4 regions of the Halomonas marinisediminis genome follow, and region 2 is predicted to be linked to each of the others. Evidence: riboswitches for the same ligand, from Rfam matches in the RefSeq annotation. Region 2 holds a riboswitch; each other region holds the start of a gene.
The links. A riboswitch is a leader RNA that binds a small molecule or an ion and turns the genes downstream of it on or off. The one in region 2 is predicted to bind thiamine pyrophosphate.
Positions count from the first base shown of each region.

Region 1: it holds a riboswitch for thiamine pyrophosphate, as region 2 does, so the genes downstream of both, thiC (phosphomethylpyrimidine synthase ThiC) here and E0702_RS02640 (sodium:solute symporter family transporter) in region 2, are expected to answer to the same signal.
Region 3: it holds a riboswitch for thiamine pyrophosphate, as region 2 does, so the genes downstream of both, thiM (hydroxyethylthiazole kinase) here and E0702_RS02640 (sodium:solute symporter family transporter) in region 2, are expected to answer to the same signal.
Region 4: it holds a riboswitch for thiamine pyrophosphate, as region 2 does, so the genes downstream of both, thiO (glycine oxidase ThiO) here and E0702_RS02640 (sodium:solute symporter family transporter) in region 2, are expected to answer to the same signal.

Region 1 is NZ_SLTR01000002.1:78,129-82,099, reverse strand. It holds gene E0702_RS02125 (hypothetical protein) at 1-849, shown strand, start outside; TPP riboswitch at 910-1,033, shown strand; gene tenA (thiaminase II) at 1,106-1,774, shown strand; TPP riboswitch at 1,877-1,999, shown strand; gene thiC (phosphomethylpyrimidine synthase ThiC) at 2,079-3,968, shown strand.
Region 2 is NZ_SLTR01000002.1:185,241-189,211, reverse strand. It holds gene E0702_RS02650 (ABC transporter permease) at 1-690, opposite strand, end outside; gene E0702_RS02645 (ABC transporter ATP-binding protein) at 687-1,658, opposite strand; TPP riboswitch at 1,801-1,921, shown strand; gene E0702_RS02640 (sodium:solute symporter family transporter) at 2,005-3,447, shown strand; gene E0702_RS02635 (LLM class flavin-dependent oxidoreductase) at 3,537-3,971, opposite strand, start outside.
Region 3 is NZ_SLTR01000003.1:141,919-145,889, reverse strand. It holds gene E0702_RS03970 (DMT family transporter) at 1-503, shown strand, start outside; gene thiE (thiamine phosphate synthase) at 544-1,158, opposite strand; gene thiM (hydroxyethylthiazole kinase) at 1,148-1,969, opposite strand; TPP riboswitch at 2,002-2,100, opposite strand; gene nhaD (sodium:proton antiporter NhaD) at 2,189-3,574, opposite strand.
Region 4 is NZ_SLTR01000001.1:337,715-341,685, forward strand. It holds gene argF (ornithine carbamoyltransferase) at 39-965, shown strand; gene E0702_RS01585 (hypothetical protein) at 1,044-1,349, shown strand; TPP riboswitch at 1,416-1,536, shown strand; gene thiO (glycine oxidase ThiO) at 1,598-2,704, shown strand; gene thiS (sulfur carrier protein ThiS) at 2,691-2,918, shown strand; gene E0702_RS01600 (thiazole synthase) at 2,918-3,736, shown strand; gene ggt (gamma-glutamyltransferase) at 3,896-3,971, shown strand, end outside.

The DNA.
Region 1 (3,971 bases), 110 kb from region 2:
CGCAGCCAGGCACGCCATCTCGATATGTCCCAGGGGCTGAGCGAGCTGAATACGCGCATCGAGATCCCCTATCTCGTGGCACCGGATCTCGCCGCGTTCAACGACTATCTGCCCCCGGGTAGTACCCTCGAGCTGCTCGCCGGTCAGGCGCGCCTCGCCCTTCAGCTGCAGCTCGAGGGCATGCGTGCCCAGGGCCGGCTGGAGCTGCATGCACCGGAGGCTCGACTCGCCGTGCATAAGCAGACCCTGGATGGCACCCTGCATCTGGATACCCGACTCACCGACGGCCATCTGGACACTCTCGACTTCGATATCTCCGGCTCACGGCTCAGCCTGGACGGCGTGCGTCTGACCGATGCCGCCGGCAACCTCAGCCGCGGCTGGTGGGCACGGCTCACCCTCCCCGAGGGACGCCTGCGCTGGGAGACGCCGCTGACCCTCGACGCCAGACTGGAGCTGGCCATGCGCGACAGCGGCCTGCTGGTGAATCTACTCGTCGACGCCGCCCGAGAGCGACGCTGGCTGCGCAAACGCCTCACCCTCGGCGAGGTGCAGGGCGAGGCACGCGTTATCCTCGGCGACAACAGCGTGCGGTTGGAGAACCTCGACGTGCGGGGCGGCGATCGCCTGGAGCTTTTGGCCAACCTGGCCCTGCGCGATTCACGGCTCGTCGGCCGCGCCTTCGCCCGCTACGGGCCGCTGCGGCTAGGCATCGGCATCGACGATGGCGGGCGTCGCTGGCAGCTGCGCAACGCCCGGGCGTGGTACGCCAGTGGCCGGCCGGCCAGCGAGCTGGTACTGCCCGAGAGCGAGACATGGTTCGACAGCCTACGCCTCGAGACCGACTGAGCCGGGCGACTGGAAAGCGGCGGGCGACTGGAAAGCGGCGAGCGACCTGCTAGACTGGGCGTTCGCTTGACGGGGTGCCGGTGGAACCGGCTGAGATCGTCCCATGGCAGTGACTGTCATCACGACGAGGCCCGTTGAACCTGATCCGGTTAGTACCGGCGTAGGAATCAAGCGGTAGCCAGGCCACCTCTCTGCCCCTACCCTCCGCCTACGCCCTCTACCACCTGCCGGATTGCTTAGCTTGACCGGAGGCATGATGGGCTATCGATTCAGTGACCTTACGCAGGCCTGCCACGAAGACTGGCGCGCCTATATCGAGCACGACTTCGTGCGCCAGCTCGCCGCCGGCACCCTGCCGGAAGAGGCATTTCGCCACTACCTGAAGCAGGACTACCTGTTTCTGATTCACTTCGGGCGAGCCTATGCGCTGGCGACCTACAAGAGCCGCGATATCACCGAGCTGCGCCATAGCCTGGATGGCCTGAAGACCATCATCGATGTCGAACTCGGCCTGCATATCGACTACTGCCGCGAATGGGGTATCTCGGAGACCGACCTGGCCGGCCTGCCAGAAGCCCGCGCGACCATGGCCTATACCCGCTATGTGCTGGATACCGGCAACCGTGGCGATCTGCTCGATATGCACGTGGCCCTGGCCCCCTGCCTGGTCGGCTATGGGGTCATCTCCCAGTGGCAGGCCAAGCAGCCCTTTACCGTTCGCGGTGAGGCCAACCCCTTCGAGAAGTGGCTGCAGATGTATGAGAGTGACGAGTTCCAGGCCGCCATGCGCGACGAGATCGCCTGGCTCGACGCCCGCCTGGCCGATGTCACGCCCGAGCGGTTCGAACAGCTGGCCACCATCTTCCGCGACGCCACCCGCCTGGAGATCGATTTCTGGCAGATGGGGCTGGACCTCGCCGACTGATGGCGTATATCGGTTATTGAGACGGGAAGCGACGGAGAAGGCTGTCAGCCCGAACTAAACAGGCCTTATGATGCAATACGGCCCGCCTGGTGGCGGGCAACACCACGCTTGACGGGGTGCCGTTGAAGACGGCTGAGATCATGCCTCTCTCACCAGAGACACAGCATGGATCCCGTTGAACCTGAACTGGTTAGGACCAGCGTAGGGATCAAGCGACAGGCCGCGTGCGCCCGACGCCGTGGCCCCTGTCCTCCCCGCCTGTGTCCTCCCTGAACAAGACCCCGACAATCCAGGGGAGAACACCATGAGCAAGACCGCCCACTTCCTCGCCGAGAGCGCCCGCGTCGACGAGGCCGCCATCCAGCCGCTACCCGGCTCGCGCAAGCTCTACATCGAGGGCTCGCGCCCCGATATCCGTGTGCCTTTCCGCGAGATCACTCTCTCGCCGACCAGGACTTCAGGCGCCGATGAGGAGAACCCACCGCTGCTTGTCTATGACACCTCCGGCCCCTACACCGACCCCGAGGCCAAGATCGACCTGCGAAAGGGCCTGCCCGAGCTGCGCCGGGCATGGATCGATGAACGCGGCGACACCGAGTGGCTCGACGGTCCGACCTCCGAATACGGACGGCGCCGGGCCAACGACCCGATGCTCGCCAACCTGCGCTTCGACCTGACCCGCACGCCCCGTCGCGCCAAGGAAGGAAAGAACGTCACCCAGCTCCACTACGCCCGCCAGGGCATCATCACCCCGGAGATGGAGTTTATCGCCATCCGCGAGAACCAGCGTCGCCAGGCGCTGGGGACGGCGGAGGTCGAGCGCATCCTCGGCCACCAGCACGCCGGCCAGGGCTTCGGCGCCCGCCTGCCCGAGGAGATCACCCCGGAGTTCGTGCGCGACGAGGTGGCCGCCGGCCGGGCGATCATCCCCTGCAACATCAACCACCCGGAGTCCGAGCCGATGATCATCGGCCGCAACTTCCTGGTGAAGATCAACGGCAACCTCGGCAACTCGGCGGTCACCTCCTCCATCGAGGACGAGGTCGACAAGATGACCTGGGGCATCCGCTGGGGTGCCGACACCATCATGGACCTCTCCACCGGGCAGAACATCCACGAGACGCGCGAGTGGATCATCCGCAACGCCCCGGTGCCGATCGGCACCGTGCCGATCTACCAGGCCCTGGAGAAGGTCAACGGCGTGGCCGAGGACCTCACCTGGGAGGTGTTCCGCGATACCCTGATCGAGCAGGCCGAACAGGGCGTGGACTACTTCACCATCCACGCGGGGGTGCTACTGCGCTACGTGCCCCTGACCGCCAAGCGAGTCACCGGCATCGTCTCCCGGGGCGGGTCGATCATGGCCAAGTGGTGTCTCTTCCACCACCGGGAGAGCTTCCTCTACACCCATTTCGAGGAGATCTGCGAAATCTGCAAGCGTTACGATGTCGCCTTCTCGCTGGGCGATGGCCTGCGCCCCGGCTCGGTGGCCGACGCCAATGACGAGGCACAGTTCGCCGAGCTCGAGACCCTGGGTGAGCTGACCCGCATCGCCTGGAAGCACGACGTCCAGGTGATGATCGAGGGACCGGGCCACGTGCCCATGCACCTGATCAAGGAGAACATGGACAAGCAGCTCGTCGAGTGCGACGAGGCGCCCTTCTACACCCTGGGGCCGCTGACCACCGACATCGCGCCCGGCTACGATCACATCACCTCCGGCATCGGTGCGGCGATGATCGGCTGGTACGGTTGCGCCATGCTCTGCTACGTGACTCCCAAGGAGCACCTGGGCCTACCCAACAAGGACGACGTGAAGACCGGCATCATCACCTACAAGATTGCCGCTCATGCCGCCGACCTGGCCAAGGGCCATCCGGCCGCCCAGCGCCGCGACAACGCCCTATCGAAGGCGCGCTTCGAGTTTCGCTGGGAGGATCAGTTCAACCTCGGCCTGGACCCGGATACCGCTCGGGAGTACCACGACGAGACGCTACCCAAGGACTCGGCCAAGGTGGCGCACTTCTGCTCCATGTGCGGTCCCAAGTTCTGCTCAATGAAGATCACCCAGGAGGTGCGTGACTACGCTGCCAAGCACAATCTGGACGGCGATGCCGAGGCCGTGATGCAGGGCATGGAGGCCCAGGCGGAGAAGTTCCGCGACCAGGGCGCCGAACTCTACAAGCCAGTCTGACAA
Region 2 (3,971 bases):
GGCCCAGCCCACCGGGATATCCGAGACACCGAGGAAGCCGTAGCGGAAGACGTTGACCATGTAGAGGATGGGATTGAGCATCGACACGCCCTGCCAGAACTCCGGCAGCAGCGAGATGGAGTAGAAGACCCCGCCCAGATAGGTCAGCGGCGTCAGGATAAAGGTCGGCACGATGGAGATATCATCGAACTTCTTGCCCAGCAGGGCGTTGATAAAACCGCCGATGGCGAACAGCGCCGCGGTCAGCACCACCACCAGCACGGTCAGCACCGGGTGCGCCACGCTCAGGCGGGTGAAGAACAGTGACACGACCGTGACGATCAGGCCGACCCCAAGGCCCCGGGCCATTCCGCCGAGCACGAAGCCGGAGAGAATCACCCAGTTGGGCATCGGCGACACCATCATCTCCTCCACGCTGCGCTGAAACTTGTTGGAGAAGAAGGAGGAGGCGACGTTGGAGTAGCTGTTGGTGATCACCGCCATCATGATCAGTCCGGGGACGATGAAGTCCATGTAGCTGTAGCCATCCATCTCGCCGATGCGCGAACCGATCAGGTTGCCGAAGATGATGAAGTACATGGTCATGGTGATCGAGGGCGGCAACAGGGTCTGCGGCCAGATACGCGTGAAGCGCTTGATCTCCTTGATCACCAGAGTCCACAGGGCGATCGCGATCTGATAGGGGTTCATGCGCTGGCCTCCTTGTCCTTGGCGGCGGCTTTCTGGTCCAGGGCCTCGTTGCCCTGCTCCACCATGGAGACGAACATCTCCTCCAGGCGGTTGGCGCGGTTGCGCATGGAGACCACCTGAATGCCACGCTCGGAGAGCGCCTCGAAGATGTCATTGAGGCGCTGGCCACGATGGACCGCCACGGCGAGCTGGGCGGGCTCCGACTGGCTGACCTCGAAGCCGGGCACCTCCGGCACCTCATCCAGCGCATGGGCCAGGTCGAACAGGAAGGTCTCGGTATCCAGCTCCATCAGCAGGTCGCGCACGCTGGTATTGCGAATGATCTCACCGTGGTTGATGATCGCCACGTTGCGACACAGGCTCTCGGCCTCCTCCAGGTAGTGGGTGGTGAGGATGATGGTGGTGCCCTCCTCTCGATTGATGCGGCGCATGTACTCCCACATGCTGCGGCGCAGCTCGATATCCACGCCGGCGGTAGGCTCATCGAGGATCAGCAGCCTGGGGCGATGCATCAGGGCACGGGCGATCATCAGGCGCCGCTTCATGCCGCCGGAGAGCATGCGGGCATTGCCGTTGCGCTTGTCCCACAGGCCCAGGTCACGCAGCAGCTCCTCGGCCCGCGGCAGGGCCTCGCGCCGCGACATGCCGTAGTAGCCGGCCTGGGCCAGCACGATATCGATGACCTTCTCGAACTGGTTGAAGTTGAACTCCTGGGGCACCACGCCCAGGTGGTACTTGGCGCGAGCGAAGTCACGGTCGATATCGATGCCGAAGATCGACACCTTGCCGTCGCTCTTCTGCACCAGCGAGCAGACCACGCCCAGTGTGGTGGACTTGCCGGCCCCATTGGGTCCGAGCAGCGCAAAGAAGTCCCCTTCCGCGACATCGAGGTCGATGCCCTTCAGGGCCTGGAAGCCATTGCCGTAAACCTTGGTCAGGCCACGGATGGACAGAGCCGGTTCGGCCATGTGCAATCCTTGAAACGATTCGGTGTTCGATAACTGGGATTCCGCAAAAAATATGCTGCTAACGATATGAGGGCGATACCTTACCGATTCAAGCGGGTATTCGCGCCATGTTGACCCCGTGACACCGGCCCCCTAAGCTGGGTCGCATTCCTGGGGGAGTCCTTGTGGACTGAGATTCCGGCAGCGTGCGCAGATGATACGCCCGGTGACCCTTCGAACCTGATCCGGATAATGCCGGCGAAGGGAAGGAAGTGCCATCCGGCCATGCTTCTCACCCAACGCAACTGCGTCCTCTCGTAGCGACGCTCGGCATCGTACCGGGCCTATCCACGCTAGGGAGTACGTCATGCTGTCGACCGCCCACGCCTTCTGGTGGCTCATCGCCTTCTCCGTGCTGTTCGCCGTGCCGGGCCTGCTCTATGCACGCCGCCACAACGAGAGCCTCGAGGACTTCATTATCGCCCGCAACAGCCAGGGGGCCACCGCCACGGTGCTGACCCTGATGGCCTCGACGCTGGGCACCTGGATCCTGTTCGGCCCCGCCCAGGCGGCCACCTGGGGCGGCCTGGGTGCCATTGCCGGCTATGCGCTGGGCTCGCTGGCGCCCCGGCTGGTGATGATTCCCCTGGGGCGGCGCCTGCGCGAGCTCTCGCCGGGCGGCCACTCGCTGACCGAGTTCGTGATGAGCCGCTACGGGCGCCCCATGTACGCCTTCACCCTGGTCATCATGCTGTTCTACCTGTTCATCTCCCTGGCCGCGGGAATCACCGCCATCGCCAAGATGGTCGGGCTACTGGCGCCGGTCCCGCTGTGGGCGACCAGCTCGGTGGTAATGGCGGCCACCCTGCTCTACACCCTGTATGGCGGACTGCGTGCCTCGATCTTTACCGACAAGGTGCAGATGATCGTGATCATGCCGCTGCTCGCCGTGCTGCTGATCGTCGGCTGGCAGGCCGCCGGCGGCGTCGACCCCACCCTCGCCGGACTCGAGGCGGCGGCGCCGCAACTGCTGGATATCACCGACCTGGGGGGGCTCAAGGCCGGCCTTACCTTCTTCCTGGCCGTGATGCTGACCGGACTCTTCTATCAAGGCAACTGGCAGCGGGTCTACGCGGCGCAGAGCAACCGCGCCGTGGGCCTTGGCTTTCTGCTCGGCGGCCTGTTGAGCGCCCCGATGATCTTCGTGATGGGCCTGTTCGGCCTGGCGTTCGTGGGGCTGGGTCTGCCCGGTGACGGCTCGGTCGCGCTGTTCAGTGTGCTGCTCGCCGATATTCCCGGCTGGTTCGCCGTGGGCCTGATCTTCCTGGGCCTGGCGCTGGTCATGAGCAGCGCCGACACCACCATCAGCGCCGCCTCGAGCATGATCGCCGTGGATGGCGGACGGCTGCTGCCTGACGCCAGCGGCCAGCGGCTGATGCGGCTGTCGCGCTGGCTGATCCTGCTGCTGGCACTGCCGGTGACCTTCGTGGCCGCCCAGGGCTACAGCGTGCTCTACCTGTTCCTGCTGGCCGACCTGCTCTGCTGCGCGGCGGCCTTCCCGGTATTCTTCGGGCTGTTCAATCGCCGCTTCGACGGCCGCGCCGCGGTACTGGCCACGCTCAGCGGTCTGGTCGCCGGACTCTTCCTCTTCCCGGCCCCGGGCGACGCCTTGAACACCCTGATGGAGTCCTTCCTGCTCGCCACCTTCGTGCCGGTCGTGACGGGCCTGGCGCTCCTGGCGCTGCTGCCGGCGAAGCAACGCTTCGACTTTGCGGCACTGAGCGCCGGCACCCGACGCTTCGAGGGGTAAGCGCCTTTCGCACCAGAACGCACAACGCCCCTCGAAAGGGGCGTTGTTTATTGTGGGGAACCGCTAACGTGAACGGATCACCAGGAGGTTCAGCCCGCCGGCCTCTCGAGGCCGAAGTGCCCCCGCAGCGTCGCCGCTTCGTACTCTTCCCGGAAGAGTCCGCGACGCTGAAGCTCCGGCACCACCTGATCCACGAAGTCCTCGATCCCGGAGGGTAGCGACGGCGGCATCAGGTTGAAGCCGTCCGCCCCGCGGCCGTGGAACCAGCGCTCCATCTCATCGGCAATGCTCTCCGGGGTACCGATCATGGTGCAGTGGCCGCCGCCCGCGGCGAGCCGCCCCAGCAGCTCGCGCAGGGTGGGCTGCTCGGTCTCGATGATGCGCAGGATGGTGGCATAGCGCCCCTGGGGACCACGAAACTCGGCCAGCGGCGGTAGTGGCGGCACCGGGGCATCCAGCTCCCAGTCACTGCAGTCCTGCTCGATAAACAGCCCCAGCTGACGCAGCGAGGCCTCCACCGGCAG
Region 3 (3,971 bases), on a different contig from region 2:
TGGCCACCACGCTGGGCTTTGTCGGCGTGCTGGTGGTGGTGCGACCCGGTGGAGAGAGCTTCCAGCTGGGCGCCCTGGTAGTGGTGGGCGCGGCGGTGTTCTACGCGCTGATGATGATCACCGCACGACGCTACGGTAGCCGCGAGCACCTCTGGGCGCTGGTGTTCTACAGCACCCTGGTGCCGCTGCTGGTCTCTGCCACGACGCTCCCCTGGGTGTGGCAGATGCCAGCCCCGCTGCACTGGCCGGCCTTCCTGGTGGCGGGTTTCCTCGGCGTGGGCGCCATGACCGGACTGACCCTGGCCTTTCGCTACGCACCGGCCGCCCTGGTGGCGCCCTTCGACTACACCGCGCTGCTATGGGCGGTGCTGCTGGGGTGGTGGTTCTGGGGCGAGGTGCCGGACATCTGGGTCTTCGTCGGCGGCAGTCTGATCATTGCCAGTGGCCTGGCAATCGCCTACCACGAGCGGCGCACCTCGCTCGAACGGCGTCCGACCGCCTGACTCAGGCATCAGGCGGGGCAGGCTTCAGTCGGGGCATGATTTAGTTGGGATTGAAGGCACGTGCCGCGGCCTCCGGGTCCGGCATGCCGCAGATCGCCGAGATCACCGCCAGCCCCTGGGCACCGGCCTGGCGCACCGCCTCGGCGTGCTCCGCCTTGAGCCCGCCGATGGCCACGCTCGGCAGGGGGCTGGCCGCCACCAGGCTGGCCAACCCTTCGAAGCCCAGGGGAGCCGCATGGTCGTGTTTGCTGGGGGTGGCGAAGACCGGGCCGAGTCCCAGATAGTCGAGACGCTCGACGTCGAGGCGGGCCATCTGCTCCAGGGTCTGCACCGAAAGCCCCAGGATCGCCTGTTCCCCCAGTGCCGCTCGAGCCGCCGCTACCTCGCCGTCGTCCTGACCGATATGCAGGCCATCGGCGCCACTCTCCACCGCCACCGTCAGACGGTCATTGATGATCAGCGGCACGCCGCTGCCGGCAAGCGCTGCCTTCAGTCGCCGGGCCTGGTCGATCAACTCGCCGTCATCGGCGTGCTTGTCGCGCAGCTGGATCACCGTGGCGCCACCGCGCACCGCGGCCACGACGGTCTTCTCCAGGCCATGGTCGGCACATAGGATCGGGTCGGTCACGAGGTACAGGGAAAGATCAAGGCGCATCGGACACCTCCAGAGTGGGCAGGGTGACAAGCTGGTCGTGGTCGAGGGCGTAGAGGGCGTCGAGGAAGGCCACTGCAAAGCTGCCGGGGCCTGTTGCGGTGGTACCGGCGCGGCGCCCCGCCTCGCCGTAGCAGGCCAGCGCCGCCGTGGTGGCGGCAAAGGGATCCTCGGCGTCCACCAAAAAGGCGGCGACTACCCCGGTGAGGGCACAGCCCAGGGTGGTGACCCGGGGCATCAGGGGGTGGCCGCCCGAGATCCGGGCCAGGCGCCGGCCATCGGTGACCAGATCGATCTCTCCGGTGACCGCCACCACCGCGGCGGTGCGGCGCGCGAGGCTGATCGCGGCCTCCTCGGCGGCCTCTATGGGGTCGCTGCTGTCGACCCCACGCCCGCCACTGCCCTGGCGCTCCAGGGCGAGGATTTCCGAGGCGTTGCCGCGGATCACCGTCGGCCGGCATTCCAGCAGGCGCTGGCCCGCCTCGCGACGATAACGAGTGGCGCCCACCGCTACCGGGTCCAGCACCCAGGGCCTGCCCGCCAATTGTGCGGCCTCGGCGGCCTCCTCCATGGCATCAAGCCAATGGGGCGAGAGAGTACCGATGTTGATCGTCAGTGCATCGGCCAGTGCCGCAAACTCGGCGGCCTCCTCGCGGGCATGCACCATGGCCGGCGAGGCGCCTAGCGCCAGCAGCACATTGGCCATGGGGTTCATGGCCACCAGGTTGGTGATGTTGTGAATCAGCGGCGCCCGCTTGCGCAGGCGCGCCAGGTGGGCGGCGGAGTCGATCGGTCCGCGGGTGGCGGTAGTCATCATTCCTCCCGGGCGTGGGAGGTGCAGCCGCTGGAGCGGGCTGCACGACTCCCTACGCCGGCATGATCCGGGTCAGGTTCCAAGGGTACGTCTCAACCGCGGTGGATGCCGCAGCGCCCCTGTCGTGGGCATCACTATCCCTGCCCCGGATAAGCCTGTAAAGCCTGGGCATCGAGCCTAGAGCCTGGAACCTGGAACCTAGAACCTAGAACCTAGAACCTAGAACAGGGAGTGATTGATCATCAGGTGCGTCGCCACGCTGGCCGCATAGCCCAGGGCGATGGCGGGGGCCCAGCGTAGATGACCGGCAAAGGTGTAGATCCCGCGAGCCTGTCCCATCAGTGCCACGCCGGCGGCGGAGCCCATGGAGAGCAGGCTGCCACCGACACCGGCGGTCAGGGTGATCAGTAGCCAATGGCCCTCGGACATGTCGGGTGCCATGGAGAGCACGGCGAACATCACCGGAATGTTATCGACGACCGCCGAGACGATGCCCAGCACGATGTTGGCCCACAGCGGGTTCCAGCCACCGTAGAGCGTCTCGGAGAGCAGCGCCAGGTAGCCCATGAAGCCCAGTCCGCCCACGCACATTACCACGCCATAGAAGAACAGCAGGGTATCCCACTCGGCGCGGGCGATACGGCTGAAGATATCGAAGGGCACCACGCTGCCGAGTTGTTCGAGCTTCTTCCAGTCGCCGCGTTGAGCATAGCGGGTGCGTTTTCTATCCAGCGAGCGCGGCAGGCTGCGGCGCAGGAAGTAGCCGAAGAACTGGAGCATTCCCAGGCCGAACATCATGCCCATCGCCGGCGGCAGGCTGAGCATCGAGTGGCACAGCACCGAGATGGCCACGGTGAGCAGAAACAGCAGGATGATGCGTCGAGCACCGCGCTTGAGCCATACCTCCTCGGTGAGCACAGGCGGCTTGCGGTTGCGGATGAAGAAGTTCATGACCAGCGCCGGCACCAGGAAGTTGACCAGTGAGGGCGCCAACAGCTGGAAGAATGCGCCGAAGGGCAGCTGACCGGCCTGCCATACCATCAGCGTGGTGATATCGCCGAACGGGCTGAAGGCGCCCCCGGCATTCGATGCCACCACCACATTGATGCAGCACAGCCGAATGAAGCGGTCATCACCTTCGGCCACCTTGAGCACCACCGCGCACATCAGCATGGCGGTGGTCATGTTGTTGGCGACCGCCGAGATCCAGAAGGCCAGGAAGCCGGTGATCCAGAACAGGCTGCGATAGCTGAAGCCCTTGCGCACCAGCCAGGCGCGCAGCGCATCGAAGACTCGGCGCTCCTCCAGGGCGTTGATGTAGGTCATCGCGACCAGCAGGAACAGCAGCAGCTCGCTGTACTCGAGCAGCGTCTCACGGAAGGCGGTTTCGGCCTGCTCGGGCAGCCCGGCGCCGGTATAGGCCCAGGCCACCAGCGCCCAGATCAGACCGGCGGCGACCAGCACCGGCTTCGACTTGCGCATATGCAGCACTTCTTCGGACATGACCAGGGCGTAGGCGAGCACGAAGAGGGCCACCGAGAGTACGCCGACGCCTGATCCGGTGAGATCGAGGGGGCCGGCGTTGGCCATGGCCAGCGAGGGCATGGTCAGGCAGCAAAGACCAAAAAGGAGAAACGCGCCGAGGCGGGAAGGCGCTTGGCGAAGGGTGTATCGGGAAGATGTCATGGTGGTAGTGAGGCGTCGGGGGGGAAAGGGAGGCGACAGGATAGGCGACCTCGCCTTAAGGCTGCCTTAAGAGAAGCCTGAGAATCTGCCCTCAAGGGCTGATTTAGGCCTTTCAAGAGGATATTTCTGTGCTCAAGGCCATTTTTTGGTGTTTCCTGGTGCTGTTTTCGCAGTTGGGGCTACTGCACTATGTCGACAGGCGGGTGTTGGGGATGACGTTTGGAGGAGGTGAAGCTGGGGGCGAGACAGTGCCGACCGATGGGGAGCCGCAAGCGTCGTTGGCCGACGAGTAGGGGGAGATTGCGGAGGGGCGCGA
Region 4 (3,971 bases), on a different contig from region 2:
CGGCTGGCTAGGATGAGCGCTTTTGCGAGGAGCACCGCATGGCCACTCGGCACTTCCTGACCCTGATGGATGCCAGCCCTGAAGAGCTGAGCTACATGATTCAGCGCGCCATTACCATAAAGAACGCGCTCAAGGTGGAGGGGCCCACCTACACCCCCTTCCCGAATCACACCATGGCGATGATCTTCGAGAAGTCCTCGACCCGCACCCGGGTCTCCTTCGAGACCGCCATGGCACACTTCGGCGGCCATGCGCTGTTCCTCTCTCCCCGCGACACCCAGCTCGGCCGGGGCGAGCCCATCGGCGACACCGCTCGCGTGCTCTCCGAGATGGTCGATATCGTGATGATCCGCACCTTCTCCCACGCCGGACTCGAGTCATTCGCCGAGGCCAGCAGCGTGCCGGTGATCAACGCGCTGACCGACGACTATCATCCGTGTCAGCTGCTCGCCGATGTGATGACCTGGACCGAGCTACGCGGCAGCGTAAAGGGCAAGACCGCAGTATGGATCGGCGACGGCAACAACATGTGCCACTCCTGGATCAATGCAGCCCGCCAGTTCGACTTCCAGCTGCGCATCTGCTGCCCAGAAGGTTATGAGCCGCGCCAGGATATCCTCGAGGCCGCCGGCGATCGCGTCACCCTGCTACGTGACCCCGTCGAGGCCGTGACCGGCGCCGATCTGGTAACGACCGATGTCTGGGCCTCCATGGGACAGGAGGAGGAGCAGGCCAAGCGTGAGGCGGCCTTCGCCGATCTTCAGGTCACCGAAGCACTGCTCGATCGCGCTCACCAGGACGTGCTGTTCCTGCACTGCCTGCCGGCCCATCGCGGCGAGGAGATCAGCGAGACCCTGCTCGACGATCCGCGGGCCGTGGTCTGGCAGGAGGCGGGCAACCGTCTGCATGCCCAGAAGGCATTGATCGAGTTCCTGCTGCTCGGTGAGGTCCACGACGCGCCGTGACCCCCACTAGACCTTGGTCTTATCCGACCAAGGTTGTATAATGCGCCGCAGCAATTTCCACCAAGGAAGACGCGGCGCATGACTACCCCTTCAATCGACACCTTCGGGATGCAGCGCAGCCTGCGCCAATGCCTCGCCAACATGGCCGCCCTGCTCTATCGCCAGGGCCACGTGCTCGAAACCGTCACCGTACCCCATCGTGGCCTCGACCCCTCTGCGCTGGAAACGCTGAAGAGCGACAGCCGCGAATGGTCGGTCTGTCAGCGCATCCTCGAATCAAGCGAGGCCGCCACCTGGAACGACCAGCGCCGCTTCGTGCTGACCGGCATGGGGCGCGAACTGCTCTTCGACATGTTCGGAGAGGGCGCCGCCGACTGCGCCTGAATCCCGCCTGCCCCAGAAGGCCCGCCGACGCTCGATTGCGTCGGCGGGCCTTCTTGGTTATGTTGGCAGCTCTTGTCGGGGCGCCCCTCTCACCGTCATGCGGTATCAAGGGGCTGAGATCGGTATGGCCGAACCCGTTGAACCTGATCAGGTTGATGCCTGCGGAGGGAACAAGTTCGTGCCCCCAGCCCGTCCCTACCCTGCATCCAGCCTGATCTCCACACTGCCAACTGCCGGATGCACGCCTCATGAACGCCACCCCACAACGCCGCTTCGCCATCGCCGGCGCCGGCCTGCTCGGCCGCCTGACAGCCTGGCACCTGCTGCGCGACGGCCATGCCGTCAGCCTCTACGATGCAGGTGACCTTGACACGCCGCCCGCCGCAGCCTGGACCGCCGCCGGCATGGTCGCTCCCCTGGCCGAAACGGTTGTCAGCGAGCGCAGTGTCTATGAGATGGGGCAGATGGCTCTCGATCGCTGGCCCGGATGGCTGGCCGAACTCCAGGCGTCGGAGCTATGGCACCAGCACGGCAGCCTGGTGGTTGCCCACCCCCAGGATGGCAACGAGCTGATCCAGTTCCGCCGTGACCTTGCCGACACCCTGGGAGAAGGCGCCCTCTATCAGGAGCTGGATGGCAGCGGCATACATCATCTGGAACCCGATCTGACTCGCTTCCGCCACGGCCTGTTTCTTGCCGACGAAGCACACCTGGATAACCGCGAGCTGCTCACACGGCTGCTGGGGGCGATACGCGAGCTTGGCGGTGAGTGCCATGCCCATACCCCGGTGAAAGTGCATCCCGGCGAAGTGACCACCCCAACGGGAACGCACCACTTCGACCTGGTGATCGACTGCCGTGGCCATGGCGCCAAGACCAATCACCCCACCCTGCGCGGCGTGCGCGGCGAAACACTGCATGTAACGACCAACGAGATCACACTGACGCGGCCGGTGCGCCTGATGCATCCGCGCTACCAGCTCTATGTGGTCCCCAAGCCCAATGGACGCTTCGTCATCGGCGCCACCTCCATCGAGAGCGAAGATCGCTCACCGATATCGCTGCAATCCTCCCTGGAGCTTTCCAGCGCCCTCTATACTCTGTCACCGGCCTTCGCCGAGGCACGCATCCTTGAGCAGGGTGTCAACCTGCGCCCCGCCTTTCGCAACAACCTGCCCCGGGTTACCCTAAGCGATGGATTGATTAGCGCTAATGGACTGTTTCGCCACGGTTATCTGCTTGCCCCAGCCGTGGTTGAGCATCTATTGAGCGAGATTCGTGGCCACGGTGACAACCCCTTCGCCGACCTACTGGACGGCTCCGCCCCCAGGAGACCCTGTCGTGAAAGCGAGTGACCCCATGCATGAGATCACCCTGAGCCTCAACGGCGAGCCCGCCCGGCTTCCCGAAGGCACCCCCCTGACCCAGGCCCTGGAAGCGTGGGGGTATGGAGAGCGTCGCGTGGCCGTAGCCATCAACGATGCCTTCGCACCGCGCTCCACCTGGCCCGAGCGCACCCTCGGCGAGGGTGACCGTATCGATATCGTGGCCCCGGTAGGAGGCGGCTAATGCACACCCAATCACCCCATGACGATGCGCTGGTGCTCTATGAAGAGCGCTTCAACAGCCGTTTCCTGCTTGGCACCGCCCTCTACCCGTCGCCCCAGGTGATGCAGGGCGCCATCGAGGCCGCCGACTGCGCGATGCTGACCCTGGGGCTGCGTCGCCAGAATCCCGGCGGCGGTAACGCCGATGGCGACGGCGATGCCTTCTGGCAGATTCTGCGTGAAAGCGGCTGCCACCTGCTGCCCAACACTGCCGGCTGTCGCTCTGCCCGGGAAGCCATCACGCTCGCCGAGATGTCCCGGGAACTGTTCGACACACCCTGGATCAAGGTCGAGGTCATCGGCGACGACTACAACCTTCAGCCCGACCCCTTCGGTCTGCTGGAAGCCGCTCGGGAGCTGGTCGAGCAGGGCTTCAAGGTGCTGCCCTACTGCACCGACGATCTGGTGCTATGCCAGCGCCTCCAGGAGGCAGGCTGCCAGGCCCTGATGCCCTGGGGCGCACCGATCGGGACCGGGCGTGGCCTGATGAACCGTTACGCCCTGCGCACCCTGCGCGAGCGCATCGACGTGCCACTGATCATCGATGCCGGCCTCGGGGCTCCTTCCCAGGCCGCCGAAGCCATGGAGATGGGCTTTGATGGCGTGCTGCTCAACACCGCCGTGGCCAAGGCTCGTCGCCCGGCACAGATGTCGGCCGCCTTCGCCCGCGCCATCGAGGCGGGCCGCGAGGCCTATCTCGCCGGCCTGATGGAGCGTCGCCAGACCGCCAGCCCCAGCACGCCGACCCTGGGCCAGCCCTTCTGGCACGCCACACCCTGACACGACCGCCGGCCAGCGTCATCACGCTAGCCGGTTTGACAGCAGCGAACTATCCAACCTAACTGAATGGGCGGAACCCCGGACGCTGCCGCCCTCGATTGCCATAGCGTCCCGCCTCCCGAGGCAGCACCCCTGATCGTTATAAAAAGGAATAACACTATGACCGATCGTTCTCTATCGTTCCCTGCACCCCGGGCGCTGACCATCGCCCTCCTCTCGGCGAGCCTGCTGGCAT